Regions from separate parts of the Streptomyces sp. NPDC030222 genome, predicted to be linked through region 1. Evidence: riboswitches for the same ligand, from Rfam matches in the RefSeq annotation. Region 1 holds a riboswitch; each other region holds the start of a gene.
The links. Region 1 has a riboswitch for cobalamin ahead of ACZ4Z5_RS07970 (energy-coupling factor ABC transporter permease). Riboswitches for the same ligand answer to the same signal wherever they lie in the genome.

Region 2: another riboswitch for cobalamin. It lies ahead of ACZ4Z5_RS02790 (ABC transporter substrate-binding protein); the one in region 1 lies ahead of ACZ4Z5_RS07970 (energy-coupling factor ABC transporter permease).
Region 3: another riboswitch for cobalamin. It lies ahead of ACZ4Z5_RS10850 (cobalamin biosynthesis protein); the one in region 1 lies ahead of ACZ4Z5_RS07970 (energy-coupling factor ABC transporter permease).

The regions. Positions count from the first base shown of each region.
Region 1 is NZ_JBVICA010000004.1:225,642-233,146, reverse strand. Features, by position in the region: gene ACZ4Z5_RS07990 (hypothetical protein) at 1-149, opposite strand, end outside; gene ACZ4Z5_RS07985 (energy-coupling factor ABC transporter ATP-binding protein) at 469-1,323, opposite strand; gene cbiQ (cobalt ECF transporter T component CbiQ) at 1,320-2,069, opposite strand; gene ACZ4Z5_RS07975 (energy-coupling factor ABC transporter substrate-binding protein) at 2,076-2,498, opposite strand; gene ACZ4Z5_RS07970 (energy-coupling factor ABC transporter permease) at 2,495-3,199, opposite strand; cobalamin riboswitch at 3,230-3,458, opposite strand; gene ACZ4Z5_RS07965 (hypothetical protein) at 3,613-3,816, shown strand; gene ACZ4Z5_RS07960 (CBS domain-containing protein) at 4,137-4,556, opposite strand; gene ACZ4Z5_RS07955 (acyl-CoA dehydrogenase family protein) at 4,790-6,004, shown strand; gene ACZ4Z5_RS07950 (archease) at 6,423-6,815, opposite strand; gene ACZ4Z5_RS07945 (SpoIIAA family protein) at 6,987-7,505, opposite strand, start outside.
Region 2 is NZ_JBVICA010000002.1:39,831-47,335, reverse strand. Features, by position in the region: gene ACZ4Z5_RS02810 (DUF7676 family protein) at 6-566, opposite strand; gene ACZ4Z5_RS02805 ((2Fe-2S)-binding protein) at 563-1,285, opposite strand; gene ACZ4Z5_RS02800 (ABC transporter ATP-binding protein) at 1,279-2,349, opposite strand; gene ACZ4Z5_RS02795 (FecCD family ABC transporter permease) at 2,346-3,482, opposite strand; gene ACZ4Z5_RS02790 (ABC transporter substrate-binding protein) at 3,491-4,726, opposite strand; cobalamin riboswitch at 4,964-5,140, opposite strand; gene ACZ4Z5_RS02785 (bifunctional polysaccharide deacetylase/glycosyltransferase family 2 protein) at 5,533-7,505, opposite strand, start outside.
Region 3 is NZ_JBVICA010000006.1:45,620-53,124, reverse strand. Features, by position in the region: gene ACZ4Z5_RS10860 (putative cobaltochelatase) at 1-367, opposite strand, end outside; gene ACZ4Z5_RS10855 (cobyric acid synthase) at 540-2,051, opposite strand; gene ACZ4Z5_RS10850 (cobalamin biosynthesis protein) at 2,206-3,162, opposite strand; cobalamin riboswitch at 3,290-3,420, opposite strand; gene ACZ4Z5_RS10845 (hypothetical protein) at 3,567-3,785, opposite strand; gene ACZ4Z5_RS10840 (inorganic phosphate transporter) at 3,798-5,036, opposite strand; gene ACZ4Z5_RS10835 (alpha/beta hydrolase) at 5,596-6,723, shown strand; gene ACZ4Z5_RS10830 (hypothetical protein) at 7,286-7,505, shown strand, end outside.

The DNA.
Region 1 (7,505 bases):
ACCGGGGCGTGCTCCGTTGTGTTCCGTTCCGGGAACGGCTCTCCCAGACGCTGCCGGACCGTTGCCACGTCCCCTGCGGCCAGCCCCGGCACCAGCAATCCGAGTGCCTGCTCGCGCAGTCGCGCGGACTCCAACCGATCAGCCGTCATAGTTCCGCCCCCGTTCTCCGCCGGCCCTCGACCGGCATGCGCCATCTCATCACAGACCACTGACAACGCCGCCGGGATGCTCACCCGGCACCGCGCTGCGGGTGGGCGTCCCGGCGGCCGGAGTCCACATGAACCCGGGCGACGCGTGGGCGGTCCGGGGCGGCACCGTCGGCGTCGGCTGCCCGTCTCCCGGAACCGTGCCGTACGTTCCGGTGGAACGGAACGTCGCGGACCGGCGGTTGGTGTGGTCCGGGGCCGGACGGACCGCGGGCCGACGCCGGACGGCGTCCGAAGGCGACGAGAGGCCGGTGCCGGGTCGTCAGCCGCTGCGGGCGGTGAGCAGGGCGTCCAGTTCCTCGGGAGTGCGTGGGCCCGTCGCGTCGTGGGGCAGCAGGCCGTGCGCACGGAGGAAGGCGGTGACGCTGATGCTCCAGGGGGTGCGCAGCCGCGCAGCACTCAGCAGTTCGGGACGGGCGAGCAGTTCGCCGGGCGGACCGGTGTGCAGGCCCTGGGCCGTGAGGACCGCGGCGTCGTCGGCCCAGCGCAGCGCCAGGTCCACGTCGTGAGTGGCCATCACCACGGTCGTTCCCGCGGCGCGGAGCCTCCCCAGCACGTCGAGCAGCTGCTCCTGACCGTGGGGGTCGAGTCCCGCGGTGGGCTCGTCGAGGATCAGCACCCGGGGACGCATTGCTACCGCGCCCGCGATCGCCGCACGCTTGCGCTGCCCGTACGACAGCAGGTGTGTCGGCCGGTCGCGCAGCGCGGAGATGCCCAGCGCCTCCAGTGACGCGTCGACGCGCGACCGCACTTCGGCCTCCGGGAGGCCCAGGTTCATGGGACCGAAGGACACGTCCTGGCCGACGGAGGCGGCGAACAGCTGGTCGTCCGGGTCCTGCACGACCAGTTGGACGGAGGTGCGGAGCCGGGTGAGCCCCGCGCGGTCGTAGGTCACGGGCTCGCCGTCCAGCCGCACGACGCCGGTGCCGCAGCGCAGTCCGCCGCTCAGGAGCCGCAGCAGGGTCGTCTTGCCGCTGCCGTTGTGCCCGAGCAGGACGAGCGAGCGGCCCTCCGGGATCCCGAATGTGACTCCGTGGAGGACCCGGGGACCGTCCTCGTACGCGTACCCCGCGTCGACGAGTTCCACGACGGGCTGCGCGGCGGGATCCGCGGTCATACGACGAACCTTTCGAGCGTGAGGGTGAGTGCCGCGATGCCCGTCAGCAGGGCCGCGGTGGCGGCGAGGAAGCGGCCCGAGATCCTGGCCTCGGGAACGAGGACGCGCAGCGTTCCGTCGTAGCCGCGTCCCGCGAGCCCCGTCTGGAGCCGGGAGGCCCGGTCGAAGGCGCGGACGAACGCGGTCGCGCCGAGCCCCGACAGGGCGCGCCAGGCCGCGGCGCGCGTGGTGTGGCCGAGCCGGGCCGCCTGCGCCTGCCGGATGCTGCTGATCGCGTCCAGCAGCAGGAAACCGATCCGGTACATCACGAGCGCGACGTCCACGACCGGCGCGGGCACACCGGCCCGCACCAGGCGGGGCAGCAGGTCCGAGACGGGTGTGGTGAACGCGAACAGCAGCACGCCGAGGGATGCGGCCGAGGTCCGCAGCAGCAGGTTCCCCGCGGCCTCGGGGCCGTGCGGGGCGAGCGACACGAGTCCCTCCGGACCGCCGACCCGGATGAGCAGCGGCACGGCCCCGGTGAAGCAGAAGCCGAGCGGGATGCGGAACGCCCGCCAGAGCTGCCGGGACGCCACTCCGGCCGGGCCGAGGAGCAGGGCGAGCGTCGCGACGGCGACCAGGGGCGCGCCGGGCCACGGCGGCAGTGAGATAGCGGAGACGGTGAGTCCCAGGCCCAGGCACGCCTTGTCCACGGGATGGCGGCGGCGCCAGCGACTGCTGTGCGCCGCCACGTCGATGGGCAGCACCGGGCGCTACGCCTGGGTGTCGTCGGCGCGGGCGGCTCCGGCGTCCGCCGGGACCGGTCCGTCGGCCGGGCCGGGCCGGTCCGTGGCCGGGGCGCCGTCCTCGCCGGTGCCGGCAGTCGTGGCGCGGGCCCGTGCCACGCCCTGCCTGCGGCCCTTGCGCAGACCGAAGTAGTAGGCCAGCACACCGGCGCCGAGGGCGGCTTGCAGGGCGAACAGCGCGGACTCGATCTCGCCGGACGGCGGTTCGTAGAGCGGGGTGAACCAGGGCTCGTAGCCGGGGTCGAGTTCCGCGATCGCCGATTCCGCCTGGGCGTCGGCGCCCGTGAACGGCTCCTCCTTGCCCTCGCCGAGCCCCAGGGCCAGGGGCAGCACGGCCAGGGCGGCCACGATCAGCAGCAGCAGGGCGTTGATCTTCGCGTTGCGGCTCATCGGGCCACGGCCTCCGTCGTGTCGTCGTCCTTCCGGCGCGGCGTCAGCAGCACTCCCAGCCGGGTGAGATCGGCTTTGCTGGACTGCGCGAGCAGGCGCATCACCAGTACCGTCAGCAGTCCCTCGCTGACGGCGAGCGGGATCTGCGTGACGGCGAATATGCCGCCGAACTTGGCGAGCGCGCCCAGGATTCCGCTCGCCGGGTCGGGGAAGGCGAGCGCCAGCTGGACACTCGTGACGCAGTACGTGCACAGGTCCGCGACGAACGCCCCGAAGAACACGCTCACCATCAGCGGTGTGTCGAACCTCCGCAGCAGCCGGTAGATCCCGTAGCCCGCCCAGGGACCGGCGATCGCCATCGAGAAGGCGTTGGCGCCCAGCGTGGTGAGGCCGCCGTGCGCCAGCAACAGCGCCTGGAACAGCAGGGTGATGGTGCCCAGCACCGCCATGATGGGCGGCCGGAACAGGATCGCACCCAGGCCCGTTCCGGTCGGATGGGAGCAACTGCCGGTCACGGACGGGATCTTCAGTGCGGAGAGTACGAACGTGAAGGCGCCGGAGGCTCCCAGCAGCAGTGTGCTCTCGGGATTCGCCTTCACCTCCCGGGTGAGCGTACGGACACCGTGGACGACGAAGGGGGCGGACGCGGCGCTCCAGGCGACCGCGTGCAACGGGGGCAGATAACCCTCGGCTATGTGCATGAGTCGGAAGACCCTCTCCAGCACCTCGTGGATGGACAACGCGCCCCGGCCGGTCTCCTGGCTGACGGGTCATGCCGCTCGGGCTCCGCCTTCCCGGGCCGGCCGCGGTCCTCCGCGGCGCCCCAGTGGCTTCCCCCGTTCCCCTGGGGAGTGGAGCCGAACTTCCCGATCACAGTGGCGAGGGCCGCACCGGTTCTGCACCGGTTTCCCGTTCACCAAGGCTCTGTGACCTTAGTGGTCCGGGGTGAACCGTCACAAGCGGCGCACAGGTGTGCGGATCGCCTTGCGCCGGAGATCACAACCCGGTCGTCGGCCCCCCTGTCCCTTACTGGCAAGTAGCTTCGACGTGACGGATGCGGATGGAGGCACAATGGGCCCAGAATGGTGCAAAGCCGCACGACCGAGGAGGTCGCATGAACGCTGAATCCGAGTCGAAGCGGGGACGGCTGGGCGGGATCACGCCCGACAGTCTTCTCCACACGGGTGCCAGTGACGATTGCACCGCGGAAGATCTGGTGCTCGCCTCGGGGCGTGACATCACTCCCAAGACCATGGAGTGGGCCAAGCGGCGTCTGGCCGCCGAGGGGCGCGCGGCGATCGACAAACAGCTCCCCTGATCAGCATCTTCCTCTTCACGTCAACTCTGTACGAGGTCGCGGCGCGTGCCGCCGCCCGGAGCGGGCAGACGGTACGCGCCTCGTGTTCTCCGGGCTGCCTTTCCCGCGCGGCTGATCCGGCTCGCGGTGCACCGCCGTGGTGGCGCGCCGGTGCCCGTCCCCGCTCGGCTTCGTCGCGGCCCGGCTCCGGCGGCATTCACCGGTGGTACGCGGCGGCGACGTGACGCCCGCCTCGCGGCGGAGCGCGTATGCCGGGCGCACGCACGGACCGCGAGTCGTCCTTGCCCCGGTCCTCCTCGCCCCGGTCCACCCCTTCCTCCTCACCCCGTCCCGTAGACGCCCTCCGCGAAGGCGGCGAGCTGATTGGCGGGGAGCTTTCTGACCAGGTCGGCCTCGGTGATCATGCCGACCGGCTGTCCGTTGTCCAGCACCAGCAGCCGCCGCACCCGTGCCTCGCCCATCACCCTGACCGCCTCGCCAGCGGGGGCGGCGGCGTCCACGGAGAGCGGCGGGCCCTCGGCAAGGTCCCCGGCTGTGACCTTCGCCGGATCGTGTCCCGCCGCCAGGCACTTCACCACGATGTCCCGGTCGGTCACGATCCCCGCCAGGCCGCCCGCGCTGCTCGTCACCGGCAGTGCGCCCACGTCGTGGTCGCGCATCACCTGCGCCGCGCGGTCGAGCGTCTCGGTCGCCGGAACGGTCAGCAGATCGCTCGTCATCAGGTCGCGTGCGGTGAGCATGGGGACCTCCATAGGCGGTGGGGAGGAGGGGCGCCACCGCCATGCTGTCCGGGCCGCGGTCCGTGTGCGAGCCACCCGGGCCGTACGGGTGAGCTCACGGCGCACCGTCGGGGCCGGCGTCTCCCGCCCTGCGCGAGTCTTCCGGATTCCTGCAACACGTTCTACTGTGTGCCCCGCCTCGAGCCGCGGCCACGTGCGGCCCCAGGACCGACCGCGACACTCCGGGAGGGACCGTGCACCTCGCCTACACACCCGAGCAGCAGCGGCTGCGCGCCGAGCTTCGCGCGTACTTCGCCGAGCTGGTCCCGGGCGGCAGCGCCCACGGCCACCCGGACGGCACCCGAGGCAGGGGAGCGTCCGCCGACGCGGATCCGGTCGCCCGGAAGCGGTTCTACCGGGAGACCATCCGCCGGCTCGGCGCCGACGGGCGCCTCGGCATCGGCTGGCCCGTGGAGTACGGCGGCAGCGGGATGACCCCCATCGAGCAGTTCATCTTCTTCGACGAGGCCGCCCAGGCCGGAGTGCCCCTGCCGCTGATGGCGCTGAACACCGTGGGGCCCACGATCATGCAGTACGGCACCGAGGAGCAGAAGCGGTATTTCCTGCCGAAGATCCTCTCCGGGGAGATCGACTTCGCCATCGGCTACAGCGAACCCGACGCCGGCACCGACCTGGCCTCCCTGAAGACCCGCGCGGTACGCGACGGCGACACCTACGTGGTGAACGGGCAGAAGATCTGGACCACCAACGGCGACACCGCCGACTGGGTCTGGCTGGCCGTCCGTACCGACCCGGAGGCCCCGCCGCACAAGGGCATCACCATGCTCCTCGTCCCCACCACCGATCCCGGGTACTCCTGCACCCTCATCAACACGCTGGCCTCGCACGACACCACGGCCAGCTACTACGAGAACGTCCGGGTGCCCGTCGCGCACCGCGTCGGCGAGGAGAACCAGGGCTGGCGGCTGATCACGAACCAGCTCAACCACGAGCGGGTGACCCTGGCCGCCCACGGCACCATGGCCATCCGCGCGCTCCACGACGTCCAGCGCTGGGCCGCCGACACCAAACTCGCCGACGGCCGCCGGGTAGTCGACCTCGGCTGGGTGCGCGGCCGCCTGGCCCGCACCCACGCCAGGCTCGACGCGATGAAGCTCCTCAACTGGCAGATGGTGGCAGCCGTGCAGCACGGCACCCTCACCCCCCAGGACGCCTCGGCCGTCAAGGTCTACGGTTCCGAGGCCCGACGCGACGCCTACGCCTGGCTGATGGAGATCGTCGGCGCGGCCGGCCCCCTCAAGGAGGGCTCCGCGGGCGCGGTGCTCCACGGCGAACTGGAACGCGGCTACCGCACCGCCGTCATCTTCACCTTCGGCGGGGGCAACAACGAGATCCAGCGCGAGATCATCTCCTGGATCGGGCTGGGAATGCCGCGGGTACGGCGCTAGGTGTAGTGCCCTGAGAGGCCGGGGACGCGGCTGGCGGGTGGTTGCCCCTTCAGCGCGGTGTGTCCGCGGTGGTGATTGCCCTCCTCAGGGGGCCGGCGCCCGGTGTGCAGCCGGCCCGGGAAGGCGTCGGGACCGTGCCAGGCCCCGTTGGTCAGCACCTGGTCGCGCCGAGCGGTGCGAGCCGGGCGGGCTGCGGCACGGTCCGGCGCCCTCGGTGGCTGCTACGGCGCATCGATGCCGTTGTACGCCTGGGGTGCCTCCCAAGCGAGCTCTCACGCCGCGTTCCATGATGCCGCTGTCCTCAAGGGCGCGGAACAGAACGCCGGCGTCGACCTCTCGGATTGCCGCGTGGCGGCTTCGGACACGCCCGGCGTCGTGGCAGGCGGACAAGGAACGGCACGTCGTGGCGCCCGGGAGCTCACACGTCGAGCGTCACCGAACACGTCCAGCCGTCGGGACCGTGCTCGAGGTTCAGCCCGTGCCAGGTCACGGCTTTCGGAGCCGCGCCGATGACCGGGTACGCCCTGGCGTCGCCCATGAAGAGTGCTGCGTGCGGGCCGTCCGCTGCATCGGTCACATCGACGTCGAGGGGGACCTCGTCTGCGACGTCGAGCCAGTACACGACTTCCTCCAGGAGCGCCACGAGCAGGTCCTCGTCCGTCTCGCCCCGCAGCACGACGTCCCTCCTGCGCGCCACCGAGGCTGCGCCGAGCTCCAGGAAGGATTCGCAGACGCCACGTACGGCCTCGGTGAAACACTCGGCACGCGTGGCACCCCACGCCTCCACACGGAGGTCCGCAGTGTGGGGCACTGTACGACGGCCACCGGGTCGGTCAGGATGCACCTGCCGCCTCCACCTCGTCTCCTCGGCTCGGAGCCGGAACAACTCGAACCGGTGCGCAAGAACGTCTCCAGCACCGTCACCGAGAGGTGACGGGCCGACTGCCGACTGCCAGGAGAAGAGAGAAGGCCGGCTGCTGCGTCACCCGGCGTCGACTGCGTGCTGCTCCGGAGGACTTGCGGCCCATCCGATGGCGTCCTCGAGGTCGTCGTAACCGAACCGTCGCACTTCGGCCTGGATGAAGTGGTTCGCCAGACGGGGCACCAGGCCGGCGAGCTTGGAGTCGGCCGCCAGCGCGACCTTCCTGACCTTCCGGTGGTGGTCACGGACGAAGCGCACATGTCGAAGCAGGCTTCCAACGTTCTCCCAGCCGGGGAATTCGCGAGCGTGCACCACGACACCGGCCAACTCCTCGTGCGTTTCGAGCCAGCTGTCCGCGCTGAGCCCCAGGGCGTCGAAGTCCTGGGTGCGCAGGGGCAGTTCGACCTCGACCACGAGGACGTGGGACTCGGGCAGGAGGTAGTGGGAGACACCCGGGCCTTCGGGCAGCGAGGCCAGCCACTGGAGCGCCTCTGCGCGCTCCTGGCTGCCGAAGACGCGTACCGGGCAGGGCATCAGGAAGCCCGCCAGCCGGGTCGATTCACGAATCCAGCCGATGTC
Region 2 (7,505 bases), on a different contig from region 1:
GTGACTCAGCCGCTGTGCCGGAACCCCTTGCCGGTGCGGTCCCGGGGGTCGGGCGAGAGGCCGAGGAAGCGGTCGCGGAGGGCGTCCCAGACGGTGAGCCGGGTGAAGTCCGGGGTGTCGAGGATTTCCTGCCGGTCGGTGAGGAAGGGGTTGGGCAGCAGGACGGTCATCATCTGTTCGCCGCGGCCGTTGAACAGGCGGACTCCCCAGCTCACGGGGGCGCCGTCGGAGCCGAGGCTGCGGTAGAGCTCGGCCCGGGAGCAGCGGCGGATGCGGCCGAGTTCGGGGCCGGACGCGGTGTGCTCGCCGATGCACAGGTGGAAGTGCCAGGCCCCGAAGTCGACGGTGACGTAGCCGTCGTTCATGGTGATGGCGGTGGGTGCGCCCGGCGCGGCCACCTCCCAGGCGGCGCCTTCGATGACGGGGCCGAAGTGGATGTGCTCCCAGTGGTCCGTGAAGAGCACGGTGAGCAGGTCGAGAAGCGTGGCCTCGTCGGCCGGGAGGGGCCAGACGTGCTGGGTGCCGCCGCCGGGGGTCTCGACGACGGTCGGCTCGGTGGTGGTCATGAGGTCTTCTCCCTGGAGTTGAGGACGCAGTCGCCGCAGGTGCCGGCACCCGGCACCCGGTAGTACAGGCAGCAGCTGCGGCGCCGGAAGGCGAGCGGTGCGGCGGGGGTGATGCGGTACGTGCCGGCGTCCACCAGCGGAGGCCGGTCCAGCAGTCCGCGTACGAGGGGTACGACGGGGTACGGGGCGTGCGGCTCCCTGGCGAGGAGTACGCGGTGGGCTCCGATGAGCGCGGAGGCGGCGTTGCCGCGCAGGGTGTGCGGGGAGACCCCGGCCACGCGTCGCACCGCGTCGGCCCAGGGCGCCAGGTTCGCCACGACGACCGCGCGGTGCAGGGCCGCGGACGGCTCCTCCTGGTCCGCCTCCCGCGGGCTGGGCAGCCACAGGTCGAGCGGCCCCGCGGCGGGCAGGCGCCACCACAACCGGTCGGGTGCCAGGTCCGGGACGCGGCCGGTGAGCGCGGCGCAGGCCAGGGCGATGGACCACAGGCGTGAGGCGGTCCCCAGGTGAAGCGTGGAGGCGGCCACCCTCGGCCGGTCGGTGCCCAGCCGCGCACCGACGGCCTGGACGCACCGCTCCAGCGTGCCCTGGTCCGCGTACAGCTCCGTCAGGGGCCGGAAGCCGTCACCGCCGGGCCGGGGACCGGTGGCCATCGTGAAGTAGGGGCCGATCGCGGCGATCCGCGCCAGGACGCCGGGTGTGAAGGCCGTACTCACCATGTCCGTACCGTCCGTGTCAGCTGGTGGAAGCCGTGGACACGGGCGACCCGCCCGTCCGGCCCGGTGAGGGTGAGCCGGCCGGCTCCCGCCCAGCTCACCCGCGAGGTGGGGGCCCCGTCTCCCGGGGGCGCCACGGCCAGCCCTTCCCGGGCCAGGGCGCGTTCGAGGAGCGGGAGCACGTCGGCCGGCGCGTCGACCGTCACGTGGGCCCGCTCGGTGCGGCGCAGTCCGAAGGTGCCGGAGACCGGGTTGAAGGCGAGGTGGTCGGCGTCGAACGCCGCGGCAACGGCTCCGCCGCGGATCAGATCCTCGGGTGCCCCGGCGTGGACACGGGAGTCGCGGTCGACGAGCCAGACCGCGTCTGCCACCCGCAGGGCCAGCTCCAGGTCGTGCGTACTGACCACGACGGTCAGGCCCTTGTCCCGGGCGAGGTCGCGCAGCAGCACCGTGAGCGCCACCCGCGAGGGGACGTCGAGGAAGGCGGTCGGCTCGTCGAGGAGGACCACCTCGGGCTCCTGGGCGAGGGCACGCGCGGTCAGGACGCGCTGGCGTTCGCCGTCGGAGAGCTCGGCGGCCGGCCGGTCCGCCAGATGTCCCGCGCCCATCGCCTTCAGCGCCCACTCGACGGCCGCGTGGTCCGCGGCCGTGAGCCGGCCGGTGAACCCGGTGTGCGGGTGGCGGCCGAGCCCGGCCAGTTCCCGTACGGACAGCAGTCCGGGGTCCACCCGGTCGGTCAGGACGACCGCCAGCCGTCGGGCGAGAGCGGCCCGTGGCTGGTGCGCCAGGTCGGCCGCGCCGATCCGTATCCGGCCGTCGAGCGGTGGCAGGAGTCCGCACAGGGTGCGCAGCAGCGTGGACTTGCCCGCGCCGTTCGGTCCGAGCAGTACGGTCAGTTCTCCGGCCCGCGCCTGAAGGTCGAGCCCCGACAGCACCGCCCGGCCCGCTTCGCGCCCGCGCGGCGACCGGGTGCGGTAGCCGACGGCGAGCCCCTGGGTGGCGAGACCGCCGGGGCGGTCCGGTCCGTCGGTCATGTCCGTGACGGGTTCGGTCATGGTGTCGGTCACGAGGCCACTCCTTGTACGCCGCGCCGGCTGCGGATCAGGAACGCGATGACGACGGGGGCGCCGAACAGTGAGGTGATGGCGTTGAGCGGCAGGACGGAATCCGTGCCGGGCGGCTGGCTCAGCAGCGCGCACGCCAGCGCCAGGAACGCCCCCGCGAGTATCGACGCCGGGATCAGCGCCCGGTGGTCGGAGGTTCCCAGCGCCACCCGCGTCAGATGCGGGACGGCCAGGCCCAGGAAGGCGACCGGGCCGCAGAACGCGGTTGCCGCGCCGGCCAGCAGTGAGGTGCCGAGCAGCGCCAGATCGCGGCTGCGCCGCACGTTCAGGCCCATGGTGCGGGCGTAGTCCTCGCCGAGCAGCAGGGCGTTGAGGCGTTTGGCGGTCAGCAGCGCGGTCAGCAGGCCGGCGCCGATGACGGGCAGCATGACCTGGAGGTCGGGCCAGGTCGTGGCGCTGAAGCTGCCCAGGCCCCACATGACGAACTGCTGGGCGCGTTCGGGCCTGGCGTAGACGAGCATCACGCCGACCACCGCGGTGGCCGCCGAGCCGATCATGACGCCGATGACGAGCAGGGTGACGGCCGACTGCACCCATCGCGAGAGGAGCAGGACGAGGGCCAGCACGGCGGCGGCGCCGAGTGATGCGGCCAGGACGACGCCCACGCGCCCCAGCCCGGCCAGGTCTCCGGTGAAGCTGCCGGCGACCCCGCCGGTGCCGACCACCACGGCGGCGACACCCATGCTCGCGCCCGAGCTCACCCCGAGGGAGAACGGGTCGGCCAGCGCATTGCGGAACAGGGTCTGCATCTGCACGCCCGCCACCGCGAGGGCGGCACCGACGACGGTGGCGGTCAGCGCACGCGGCAGCCGGACCTGCTCGACGATCACGGTCCATCGCGGGTCGTCGGCGGTGCCGCCGAACAGGATCCGCACCACCTCCGCGACCGGCACCCGGTGGGAGCCGGTCGCGATGGTGAGGACGAACAGCGCGGCGGCACCGGCTGCGAGGGCGAGGACGACGGCGAGGCGCCGCCGCCTCGGCCGTACCGCCCGCGGGGCGTCCGGAGCGTCCGGAGCCTTCGGGGTCTTCGAGTTCTTCGAGGTCTTCGGGGTGGAGGCCGACGCGGTTGTCATGTGCGTCGTCACGCCTTGGGCACCGGTCGGTGGAAGGTGAAGGAGTGGCCCTTCGCCTGGTCCGGGTGCATCAGCGCGAAGAGGTCGGCGAGGACCAGGTCCGGGCGCAACACACCGCGCTCGAAGTAGTCGTTGCCGCCGCCGGGGCCGAGCGCCTTCGTGTTCGTCCAGACCGCGCCGCCGGAGAGGGCCTTCAACTGCCCGTACCGGCTGTCGGCCTTCACGGCGTCGGCGGTGGACTTCCACTGCTGGTCGGCGATCCAGACCGGGGCCTCGCCGCCCTTGGCGTACACCGCCTCGAAGTTCAGCTGCACGTTGCCGGTGCCCGCCTCACCGGCCCAGGGGTAGGTGCCGCCCGCGTCCTTGATCAGCCGGGCGGCGTAGCTGCCGCCGGCGGGCATGTACCAGGTGCCCTGGTACATCGTGCCGGGCAGCACTTCGACGGGCTTGCCGGCCTTGACCGCCTGCGCTCCCTTCTCGGCGACCTTCCGGTAGTCGCTCTCGATGGTGTCGAACACCTCGCCGGCGCGCTTCTCGGCTCCTGTGAGTGCGGCCATCGCCTTGACCCACTCGGCGCGTCCGAGCGGACTGGGCTCCAGCCACTCCGCGTTGGCGACGACGGCGATGCCGGCCTGGCGGAGCTTGGGGTATTGCGGGTCGTCGGTGCCCTGGGTCATCAGCACGTCGGGCTTGGCGCCGATGACCGTCTCGGCGTTGAGGGTGCGGTCCTTGGCGTACTCGGTGACCTTGCCGGCTTTCACCCGCTCGATCACCTGGGCGGAGGAGATGTTCGCGGCGCTCGCCACTCCGGTCAGCACGTCGAGGGTGCCGGTCTCGGTGAGCAGCGGCAGGTGGGTGGTGGAGGCGGAGTACAGGCTCTTGACGGGAACGGTGACCTGCTGCGCGGTCGCCAGCTCACCGGTCAACTCGGGCTTCGGTGCACCGCACTTGACCAGCACGTACGACTCGGGCTTCCCCTTGGGGAAGGGCTCGTCGACGGTGAGGACCTGGTAGCTCTTCTCGTACCGGAGCGTGAAGTTCTCGGCGTGCTTCACCGTCGACTTGACCGGGAAGTAGTCCTTGGCCGGGTCGAAGTCCTTGATGCAGCCGTCCCCGTAGGCCTGGGCCCCGGCGTCGGCGGGCGGGCTGGAGTCGCCGCCGCACGCGGTGACGGTGAGGGCGACGGAGAGAAGGACCGCCGCGGCGGCCTGACGGCGTCCGGGCATGACGGATCGTACGGTCAAGGTGACTCCTGGTGGCGTGCGTGGGCAGCGCGCATCGGCATCCTGGGGCGCGCGATGCGGTGTGTACGGAAAGGAATCCGCGGAGGGGGCGTCAGGACCTGGAGACGAGCCTGGGGGAACGGGCCGGTGCGGCCGGCCGGGCAGGCCGGACCTGACGGGTCACGGGCGGCGCGAAGCCGCCACACATACGCAGGCACACGAGTGCCACCGCCTCTCCCGGGGAAATCCGCCCCGTCCATCGAGGTGCGACGGCGTGAGTCTCCTGACTCGGGATCGACGCTTCTCCGGCCTTCCCACCCCGGACGGGGCGGTGGCCATGGCGGAGTCGCTCCCCCTACACAGTGGCGGTACCGTGCCGGAATCCCACCGGCTTCCTCGTTCCGCCGTCGCTTGTCGGACGGAAGCATGGCAGAACCGGCCACGGCCGCGCCAGACCCCCATGGGCGCGGCCGGCCACGGCGGACGGTCGTCGGCCGGGGAGTGGGTGAGTCCGGAGCGTCCGGCTGGGGCATGCACGGCGCATGCCCCAGCCGTCGGGAGCGGTCGGTTGCGCCGGGCTTTCGCGGGCCGTGGCCGACCGAGGCCGACCGCCCTCGGCGACCTCCTGGCAGCCGGGTACGCGGGTCGCCGATGGTGATCCGGCTCTCCTTGCGGCACTTGCGCACTCGCCGGCGAACACTGACGGTTCGGCTTCAGGGACGGATCCGGCACGGGGCCGGCAGACCGGTCCGGACAACGCAGCAGGCCCAGGTAGTCGACCTGGGCCTGCTCTCGAGAGCGGATGACGGGGATCGAACCCGCCTTCCCTATCCGGCGGCCCGCTCCAGGGTCTCCGCCGCCGTGCCCGTCCGCTGCATCCGGTGCCACCGCAACCGGCTGCCGAGCAACGCGGTCACCACGGACTGGACGACGACCAGGTACATGAGCTGGCGGTACAGGAAGATCTGCAGCGGCAGCGTCCACAGCGGCTCGAATCTCTCCCTGTCGAGCCGCAGCGCGTACACCGCCGTCGCGACCTGGACCGCGGTGAAGCCCAGCCAGACGCCGGCCGCTTGTCCCGCGTCCTGGAAAAGCAGTCCGTACACGGCGAAGACGTCGACGAGCGGGGCGAGCAGCGGCAGCACGGTCTGGAAGAGCAGCAGGTACGTCAGGCCGCGGCGGCCGAGCTTGCCGGACTGGCCGCGTTCGACGACGGCCCGGCGGTGCTTCCACATCGCCTGGAGGGTGCCGTAGCACCACCGGTAGCGCTGCTTCCACAGCTGACTGACGGTGGACGGCGCCTCGGTCCAGGCGATCGCCGACTCCTCGTAGACGACCCGCCAGCCGTCCCGGCACAGGGCCATGGTCAGGTCGGTGTCCTCCGCGAGGGTGTCCTCGCTGACGCCGCCGACCGCGGCGAGCGCGTCCCGGCGGAACGCGCCGATCGCACCGGGCACGGTGGGCATGCACTCCAGGACGTCGTACATTCGGCGGTCGAGGTTGAAGCCGATGACGTACTCGAGATGCTGCCACCGGCCGAGGACGCCGGTCCGGTTGCCGACCTTGGTGTTGCCGCTGACCGCGCCGACCCGCGGATCGGCGAGCGGCTGGATGAGCCGTTCGACGGCGTCGGGCTCGAAGACCGTGTCACCGTCGATCATCACGACGATGTCGAAGTACGCCCAGGACAGTCCCGTGTTGAGCGCGGCGGCCTTGCCTGCGTTGGGCTGCCGGACGACCATCACCCGCGGGTCCTCGATCGACTCGGCGATCTCGAAGGTGCGGTCGCTGGAGCCGTCGTCGACGACCACGATCTGGACATACGTGTGGGTGGAGGCCAGCAGGGAGCGGATCGTCTTCTCGATGCCGGCCTCCTCGTTGTACGCCGGCACGATCACGGACACCGGATCGGTGACCGGCGGCAGCCGCGGCGCGCCGCGCCGGCGGCGGGCCCGGACCCGGCGTACGTGGAGCCGCGCGACGCCGAACAGCATGACCAGCCGTACGGCGGTGATGACGCCGGCGACGACGAGCAGCCAGGTCATCCCGTCGGCGAAACCGCGCGAGACCTTCTGGGCGAGGACGAACGCAGCTCCCGTCCACTCGGCGGCGGGGGACACGCTGTACGTGGTGTCGGGGAGGCCGACGGCGGCGCCGACGGTCGTGTACTCGGTGCCGCCGCCCTCGGCGAGGAGCCGCTCGGTCTGCCGCACGGCCTCGGGCGAGCCGGTGTACTGCCGTACGGAGGCGTCGTCGGCGGCGACGATCAGGTAGCCGGACTCGGCAGCGCGCCCGGCGGCCTCCCACTGGCTCGCGCAGAGTTTGCTCACTTCCCCGGTGTGCGGCAGGCGGAGCAGCCGGGTGCCGGTCCCGGCGGTGCCGGCGAGCGCGTTCTGGGCGAAGGAGAGCTCCAGGCCGGCGCGGGTGCCGGAGACCTGACCGAGGTCGGCATCGGTGTACGTGTGCGAGCCGAGCTCGTGCCCTTCGGCGACGATCCGGCGCAGCAGCTCGGGGTGTTCGGCGGCGGCGCTTCCGGTGACGAAGAAGGTGGCCTTGACGCCCTTGGCCTTGAGGACGTCGAGCAGGCGGGGGGTCCAGCCGGGGCCGGGGCCGCCGTCGTAGGTGAGGGCCACGGTACCGGGGCGGGGCGTGGCGCTGTGGACGCCGGTGTCGTCGACGCGGAGGACGGGGCCGCCGTCGCGTATCTCCTTCGGCGCGACCGGACAGGAGCCGGCAGGTGCGGGGGTGGCGGTGGGGGCGACCTCGTGGCGGCCGTAGCCGGCGAAGGTCAGCGATGTCG
Region 3 (7,505 bases), on a different contig from region 1:
GTTCGAAGGCCTTGACGCCGTCGGCGAGCGCCCGCTCGATGTCCAGCGCGCCGACGAGCCGGTCCTCCGAGGCGCCCACCGGCAGTTCGACCATGCGTGCGGGGCGCTCGGCGCTGCCGGAGTCCGGATGCGGCCCGTCGGGACACTGCGGATCGGGCGCGGCAGGATCACAGCTGAACCGGCAGTCCGCGATCACCGCCACCTCCGGCAGCAGGTCGGCCAGCGCGCGGACCGCCGTGCTCTTCGCGGTCCCTTTCTCACCACGGACGAGGACGCCTCCCACCGCCGGACTGACGGCGTTGAGGAGCAGGGCGAGCCGCAGGTCGTCCATGCCGACGACGGCGGAGAAGGGATACCGGGTGCTCATACGGCGATCACTCCTTCGAGTGGTTTCCATCCGGGTTCGGAGGAGTGGAGTCGGCTGTGCTGCGTGCTGATGTCCTGCTTCCCGCACCGGCGGGGGCGGCTCGCTCCTTCACGAGCATTCGATCGAGCTCCTGCTCTGCTCCCCGCCCGTGCGGGGACGGCCCGGTCCCCGCTCACGGCGCCCCCGGCGGTACGAACGGCAGCCCCGAGGGCGGCCCCGACTCGATGAGCTTCATCAGCCCGTCCGTGTCCGCGTGTTCCTCGATCAGGTCGCCTAGGCGGTCGAGCTGTTCCTCGCGGAGTACGCCGAAGCTCGTGTCCGGTGCGGGCACGAAGCGGCGGCCGGCCGCCCGCGCCACCTCGCGCAGGAACGCGCGCCGGAAGCCGTCGCTCTCCAGCGAGCCGTGCCAGTGGGTGCCCCAGACCGAGCCGACCCGGCAGCCGTCCAGGAACGGCTCGCCGCCCAGCACCTCGGCGACCCCGTGGTGGATCTCGTAGCCCTCGACGGACTCGCCGAGCGCCCGGCCGGCCGGGCGGGCGAGCGTCTTCTCCGCCGCGAACCGGACCCGTACGGGCAGCAGGCCGATCCCCTCGACCTCGCCGGCCCGGGACTCGACGTCGTCGTGGATGTGCGTGCCGAGCGACTGGAAGCCGCCGCAGATGCCCAGCACCGGGCGGCCCTCGGCGGCCCGCCTCGCCAGCGCGTCCGCGAGGCCGCGCTCGCGCAGCCAGGCGAGCGCCTTGACCGTGCCGCGGGTGCCGGGGACGACGGCCAGATCGGCATCGGCCAGTTCCTCCGGGCGGTCCACGAAGCGCACCACGACGCCCGGTTCGGCGGCGAGCGCGTCGACGTCCGTGAAGTTGGACATCAGCGGGACCGCACAGACGGCGACCCGCAGGACGTCCTCGCCGTGCGGGGGCGCGACCGCCGACTCGCGGACCGTGCCGCGCAGGGAGACCCGCAGCCCGTCCTCCTCGTCGATGCCGAGCCCGTGCCGGTACGGCAGCACGCCGTAGGTGCGTCGGCCGGTCAGCCCGTGGAGCATGTCGAGGCCCGGCTCCAGCAGGGACACGTCCCCGCGGAACTTGTTGACGAGGTAGCCGGCGACCAGTTCCTGGTCCTCGGGGCTCAGCAGCGCGGTCGTGCCGAAGAAGGAGGCGAAGACCCCGCCGCGGTCGATGTCGCCGACCACGATCACGGGCAGCCGTGCCGCCCGTGCGATGCCCATGTTGACGATGTCCGTGCGCCGCAGATTGATCTCGGCGGGACTGCCCGCGCCCTCGCAGATCACGGCGTCATACGTGCCCCGCAGCTCGGCCAGGCAGTCCAGCACCGTGCCGAGGAGGGCCTGCTGACGGCCCCCGTGGTAGCCACGGGCGCTCATCTCGCCCACCGGCTTGCCCATCAGCACCACCTGGCTGCTGCGGTCGCCGCCGGGCTTGAGCAGCACGGGGTTCATCAGCGCGCTCGGTTCGACCCGGGCGGCCTGCGCCTGCATGGCCTGCGCCCGCCCGATCTCGGCGCCCTCCCGTGTGACGAAGGAGTTCAGCGACATGTTCTGCGCCTTGAACGGAGCGACGTTCACTCCCTGGCGGACCAGCCAGCGGCAGATACCGGCCGACACCACGCTCTTCCCGGCGTCCGACGTCGTGCCGGCGACCAGGAGTCCTCCACCGCCGCTCATGCGGTCTCCCTTTCCCTTTCCGTGGTGGTACGGGGCTTCTCCGAAGGCGTACGGGGTTTCTCCGTGGCCGTGCGGGGCTTCCTCGTGGGCGTCCGGGGCTTCGTGGCCGTTCGGGCCGCAGGCCGTCGCCCGTCCGCCGCCGTCCGTGTCTCCGTCATCGCCGCCCCCGGCGGGTGCGCAGGGCACCGGCTGCGAGCCGGGCGGTGACGCAGGTGGCCAGGGTGAGGGCCGTCACCCGGCGGGAGAGCCGGACCGCGCGGTCGATGTCGGCGAGTGCGACCGGGCGGCCGGTCGCGTTGAGCACCGGACGGTGCTCGACGCGACCGCCGTACGCGAGCGTGCCGCCGAGGCGGACGCCCAGGGCGCCGGCGAAGGCGGCCTCGACTGGACCGGCGTTGGGGCTGGGGTGCCGTGCGGCGTCCGCGCGCCATGCCCGCAGGGCTCCGCGCGGATTGCCCCCCGCGACCGTGGCGAGGGCCGCGGTGAGCCGGGCGCCGGGCCATCCGGCCATGTCGTCGAGACGGGCGGAGGCCCACCCGAACCTGCGGTGGCGGGGCGACTTGTGGCCCACCATGGCGTCGAGGGTGTTGATGGCCCGGAATCCGACGAGGCCCGGCACCCCTCCGAGGGCGCCCCAGACCAGTGCGCCCACCACGGCGTCCGAGGTGTTCTCGGCGACGGACTCGACGACCGCGCGGGCGATGCCCGGCGCGTCGAGGGCGTGCGGGTCGCGTCCGCACAGATGGGGGAGGCGTTCCCGGGCGGCCTCGGTGTCCCCGGCGGCGAGCGCTCCGGCGATCGTGCGGGCCTCCCGGCCGAGCGTGGTGCCGCCGACGACGGACCAGGTGGCGGCCGCGGTCAGCGCGACGCGGGCGAGGGGACGGCGGCGGACGGCGTGTGCGGCCAGTGCGGCGGCACCCACCGCGCCCCCGGCGCACACCACGGCGTGGAGGGCGCCCCAGCCGCGGTGGTCGCGCCACAGGGCCCGTTCGACGGCCGCGGCGGCCCGTCCGAAACCGGCGACGGGGTGTCCGCGGCGCGGGTCACCGAGCAGCAGGTCTCCCGCCATTCCGGCGGCGGCGCCGTATGCGAAGAGGTGATCGGCATGCATTCGGTCAGCCCGCCGACACACCTCGGAGGGGTCCCGGTCGCGGTGCGGTGCTCGGCGGCGGCATGGCGCGCATGGCGGTGTGTCCTCACTCAGGGTCCGCGCCCTGGATCGACGTGACCGGCGGCGAGAGTCTCCTGGCTCCCGGATCCGCGATTCCCCCGGCCTTCCAGTCCGCGTGCGCGAACCGTGACGTCCGGTGTGGGGGAGCGCTCCCCGGTGACAGTGGCGGGACCGCGCCGGATTCTCACCGGCTTCCTCTTCTGCCGCCGTACATGGCCCGGGCAGTCCACCACGCCCCGCGAACAGCAGTCAACTTGCCCTTTGACCTGCGGGGGAGTGCCGGGCACGGCAGCGCCCCACGAGCGGAATGCCGCTCGCGGGGCGCGATACAGAGCCTGTGTGTCCTACGACACGATCAGGTAGATGCCGAAGCTCACGGCCGCCGCGCACAGCGCGAACGAGAGGTACGCACCGGTCCGCTTCAGGGCCATGGAGCCGGAACCGGAACCCTCCGCGGGCTTCGACATACCGACGATGCCCAGGGTGAACAGGCTCACCAGGACGACGGTGACCATCAGGCTGACTCCGAAGACGGAGCCGAGAGCTGCCCAGTCGATCTTCATGCTTCTCGTTCCTTACACCGCTGCGGGCTGCGGGGGCTCGGGGGCGGCGGACGTGGCCGGGGCCGGGATGGTGGCCTTGAGGTCGCCGACGGGAGGCGGGGTGACGGCCGCGATCGCGGTGGTCACCACGCCCGCGGGCTCGGCCGTCTCGTCGACCTCGTTGACGTTGCTGTGGTCGACGACCTGGCGGCGGGAAACGACCCAGATCGCCACGCAGGACCCGATGAGCAGGGCCACGACGGTGCCGACGCCCCAGCTGCCCTGCCGGGCCACGAACTCGGACGCGGCGGCGACCAGTCCGGCGGCCGGGAGCGTCAGACCCCAGGCGACGAACATGCGGGTCGCGGTGGACCAGCGGACCACACCGCCCTTGCGGCCGAGGCCGGCACCCATGACCGCGCCGGAGCACGAGTGGGTGGTCGACAGGGAGAAGCCGAGGTTGGAGGAGGCCAGGATGACGCTGGCGGCGCTGCTCTGGGCGGCGAAGCCCTGCTGCGGCTGGAGGTCGGTGAGGCCCTTGCCCATGGTGCGGATGATGCGCCAGCCGCCGAGGTACGTGCCGAGGGCGATGGCCGTGCCGGCCGAGACGATGACCCACATCGGGGGGTTGGAGCCGGGGGCGAGGACGCCGCCGGTGACCAGGGCGAGGGTGATGATGCCCATCGTCTTCTGGGCGTCGTTGGTGCCGTGGGCGAGCGAGACCAGGCCGGCGGAGGCGATCTGGCCGGTGCGGTAGCCCTTCGCGGTGGACTTCTCGTCGGCGTTCTTGCCGATCATGTACGTCATGCGGGTCGCGAGCATCGCTCCGATGCCGGCGACGAGGGGGGCGGCGATCGCCGGGATGAGCACCTTGGTCACGACGACTCCGCCGTTGACACCGCTGATGCCGACGGACGCGATGGTTGCGCCGATCAGACCGCCCATCAGGGCGTGCGAGGAGCTGGACGGCAGTCCGACCAGCCAGGTCAGCAGGTTCCAGAGGATCGCGCCGACGAGGGCGGCGAAGATGACCTCGGGGCGTATGCCTTCCTCATTGACCAGTCCGCTGGAGATCGTCTTGGCGACCTCCACGGACAGGAAAGCGCCGATGAGGTTGAGCACGGCGGACATGGCCACCGCGGTCTTGGGCTTGAGGGCACCGGTCGAGATGGTGGTCGCCATCGCGTTGGCGGTGTCGTGGAAACCGTTCGTGAAATCGAACACTAGAGCTGTCACAACCACTATCGCGAGCAGCAAAGTGATGTGTTCCATTTACCCAGGCAATCGTTTGGTGTCAGTGGCTGGTTGAACCTAGGAAACCTGGATGAACGGAAGGTGAACGCGATCGGGCCCGGCGGTGTCGCAGGTCGCCGGTGCGTGGGGTGGATTGCGGCTGTATCGCTCCGGATCGGCTCGGAGGAGCGGATTCCACGGCTTTGCCCGACGTCTTCACTCGAACAAGTGACCCACCCGAAGAGACCTTTGTCACTCGGAAGGGTTACCACCCGCTCTGTGCTGCCACGACGTCGAATGACGCCCCGGCGGAGGGGTGCGGCCGGGCGGTCGGGCATGCCGCGTCGGCGGCGGAAGGCGGTCCCGTACCGGGGGTCGGCGCTCCGGTCGGGCGGCCCGGGCGGGGGTACGGTGTGACGGAGGTCACGCCGCATCGGAGGTCTCGGTTCCGCATCGGAGGTCTCCGGTGCCCCGGAACCCGCCGCAGCGGACGCACGCCGCCGACGCCCGACGCGGGTACGACGTCCCGCCCGCTATCCCGGCACCGCCCGGGCGACGTCCACTGGCAGGGGGCACCCTGCGCACCGACACTGAAGGGGTGCGCCCGGCTACAGCGACGGCAGCGGCCGTCACCACCCTGCTCGGCATCGGCGCGGCCGTCATCGTGGCCGGCCGGTACGCCAGCGACGCCGCGCTGAAGCACTCCGACGGCCGTGCACTCCCCGGGGAGCCCCGGCTCACCGTGCACGGCACGGCCCCGGGCCGGATCATCCTCACCCGCAGCCTCGCCTCGCTGCGCCCCGGCACCTACGGCCTGGTCGGACCGCATACCCACGCCGTCGTCGGCGACGTCATCGAGGACGAGCAGCACTCCGCCGACACGGTCGTCCGCCGACTCGACCGGGTCACCCGCGGCACACTCCGCTCCGGCGACCGGCTGCGCCTCTCCCCGCAGGTCCACCACGGGACCCCCGGCAGCGCGCTGGGCATCGACTACGAGAACGTCGAGATCCCCGGGGAGCTGGGCGCCCTGCCCGCCTGGTACGTCCACGGGCCGCGCACCACCTGGGTCGTCGCCGTCCACGGCCTCGGCGCCACCCGGGAGCACGCCCTCAACGTCCTGCCGTTCCTGCACCGCAGACGGTTCCCGGTGCTGCTGCTCGCCTACCGGGGGGACCCGGGCGCCCCGCACTCCCCGGACGGACTCGGCCACCTCGGCGGCTCCGAGTGGCGCGACCTCGACGCGGCGGTCCGCTACGCCGTACGCCGCGGCGCCGAGCGGGTCGTGGTGCACGGCTGGTCCACGGGGGCCACCATGGCCCTGCACGCCGCCGCCGACTCCGGCGTCCGCGACCGCATCGGCGGTCTCGTCCTCGACTCGCCGGTGCTGGACTGGGAGGCGACGCTGCGCGCGCTCGCCTCGGCCCACCACACGCCCGCCGCCCTGCTGCCGCTCGCGGTGCGGGCCGCGCAGGACAGGACCGGGATGCGCGGTGAACGGCTCGCCGCGGCGGCCGCCCCCGAAGCGCTGCGGGTCCCCACCCTCCTCTTCCACGGCCCCGGCGACGTCCTGGCCCGCTGGGAGCGGTCGCGTGAACTCGCCTCCCGGCGGCCCGACCTGGTGACCCTCCAGACCTTCACCGAGGCCCCGCACGCCGCCATGTGGAACGCCGACCCCGCCCGCTACGAGGAAGCCCTCCGCCGCTTCCTGGTCCCACTGGCCTAGACGGGGTTTCCGGCGGACCCGGCCGGGCCCGGCCGCCTGGCACCGCGGCTTCCGGAGTTTTCGCCGGTCGCCGACGCTCCGCATGGACCCTCCCTCTCTCCCCCTGCCTCCGGCGGGACCCCCCTCCTCCGCCTTGCCATCCACGGCACCAGACGACCCGGGCTGTCCGACCCCGATTCGCCGGACACCCCTTAGGCGGGGGTTTCCGGCGGATCGCGGTCGGGCCCGGCGGCCGGCCCGCCCGGCACACGGCGGCTTACGGCGTTGTCGCCGGTCGCCGACGCTCCGCATGGACCCTCTCGGATTCTCCCTGGCCTCCGGCGGGAGTCCTGGCCTCCTGGCCTCCGGCGGGACTTCTGGCCTCCGGCGGTGGACCCTTGCCCTCCGCCTCGCAATCGCCGGGCACCGGACGACGGCACCGGAGACCCGGGCCGCCCGCCCCTGATCCACCGGGACAACCCCCTGGCGGAGGGCGCTCGCCCCCGCGCGGCGGGTGCCCCGCGCTCTGGAGAACAGCCCCCTCCGTTTGGGCTTTCGGGGCGTCTACGGGAAGACTGCCTCCGTGACGTCCCGTACCCCGCGCGACTCCAGGCTGAGACTCGTCCGCCCCCGACCCCTCGTCACCGCCCGGAAGGCGGTGTCGGACCGGCGCGCCAGGCCGGCTCCCCGCCCGCCCGAGGGCACTCCGGTGCCGAGAGAACTGGCCCGCCAGGCCAGGCTCGTGCTCGTCGACGCGGTACGGATCGCCCGCTGGGCGGACGACGAGAGCGGCCGTGGCGTGG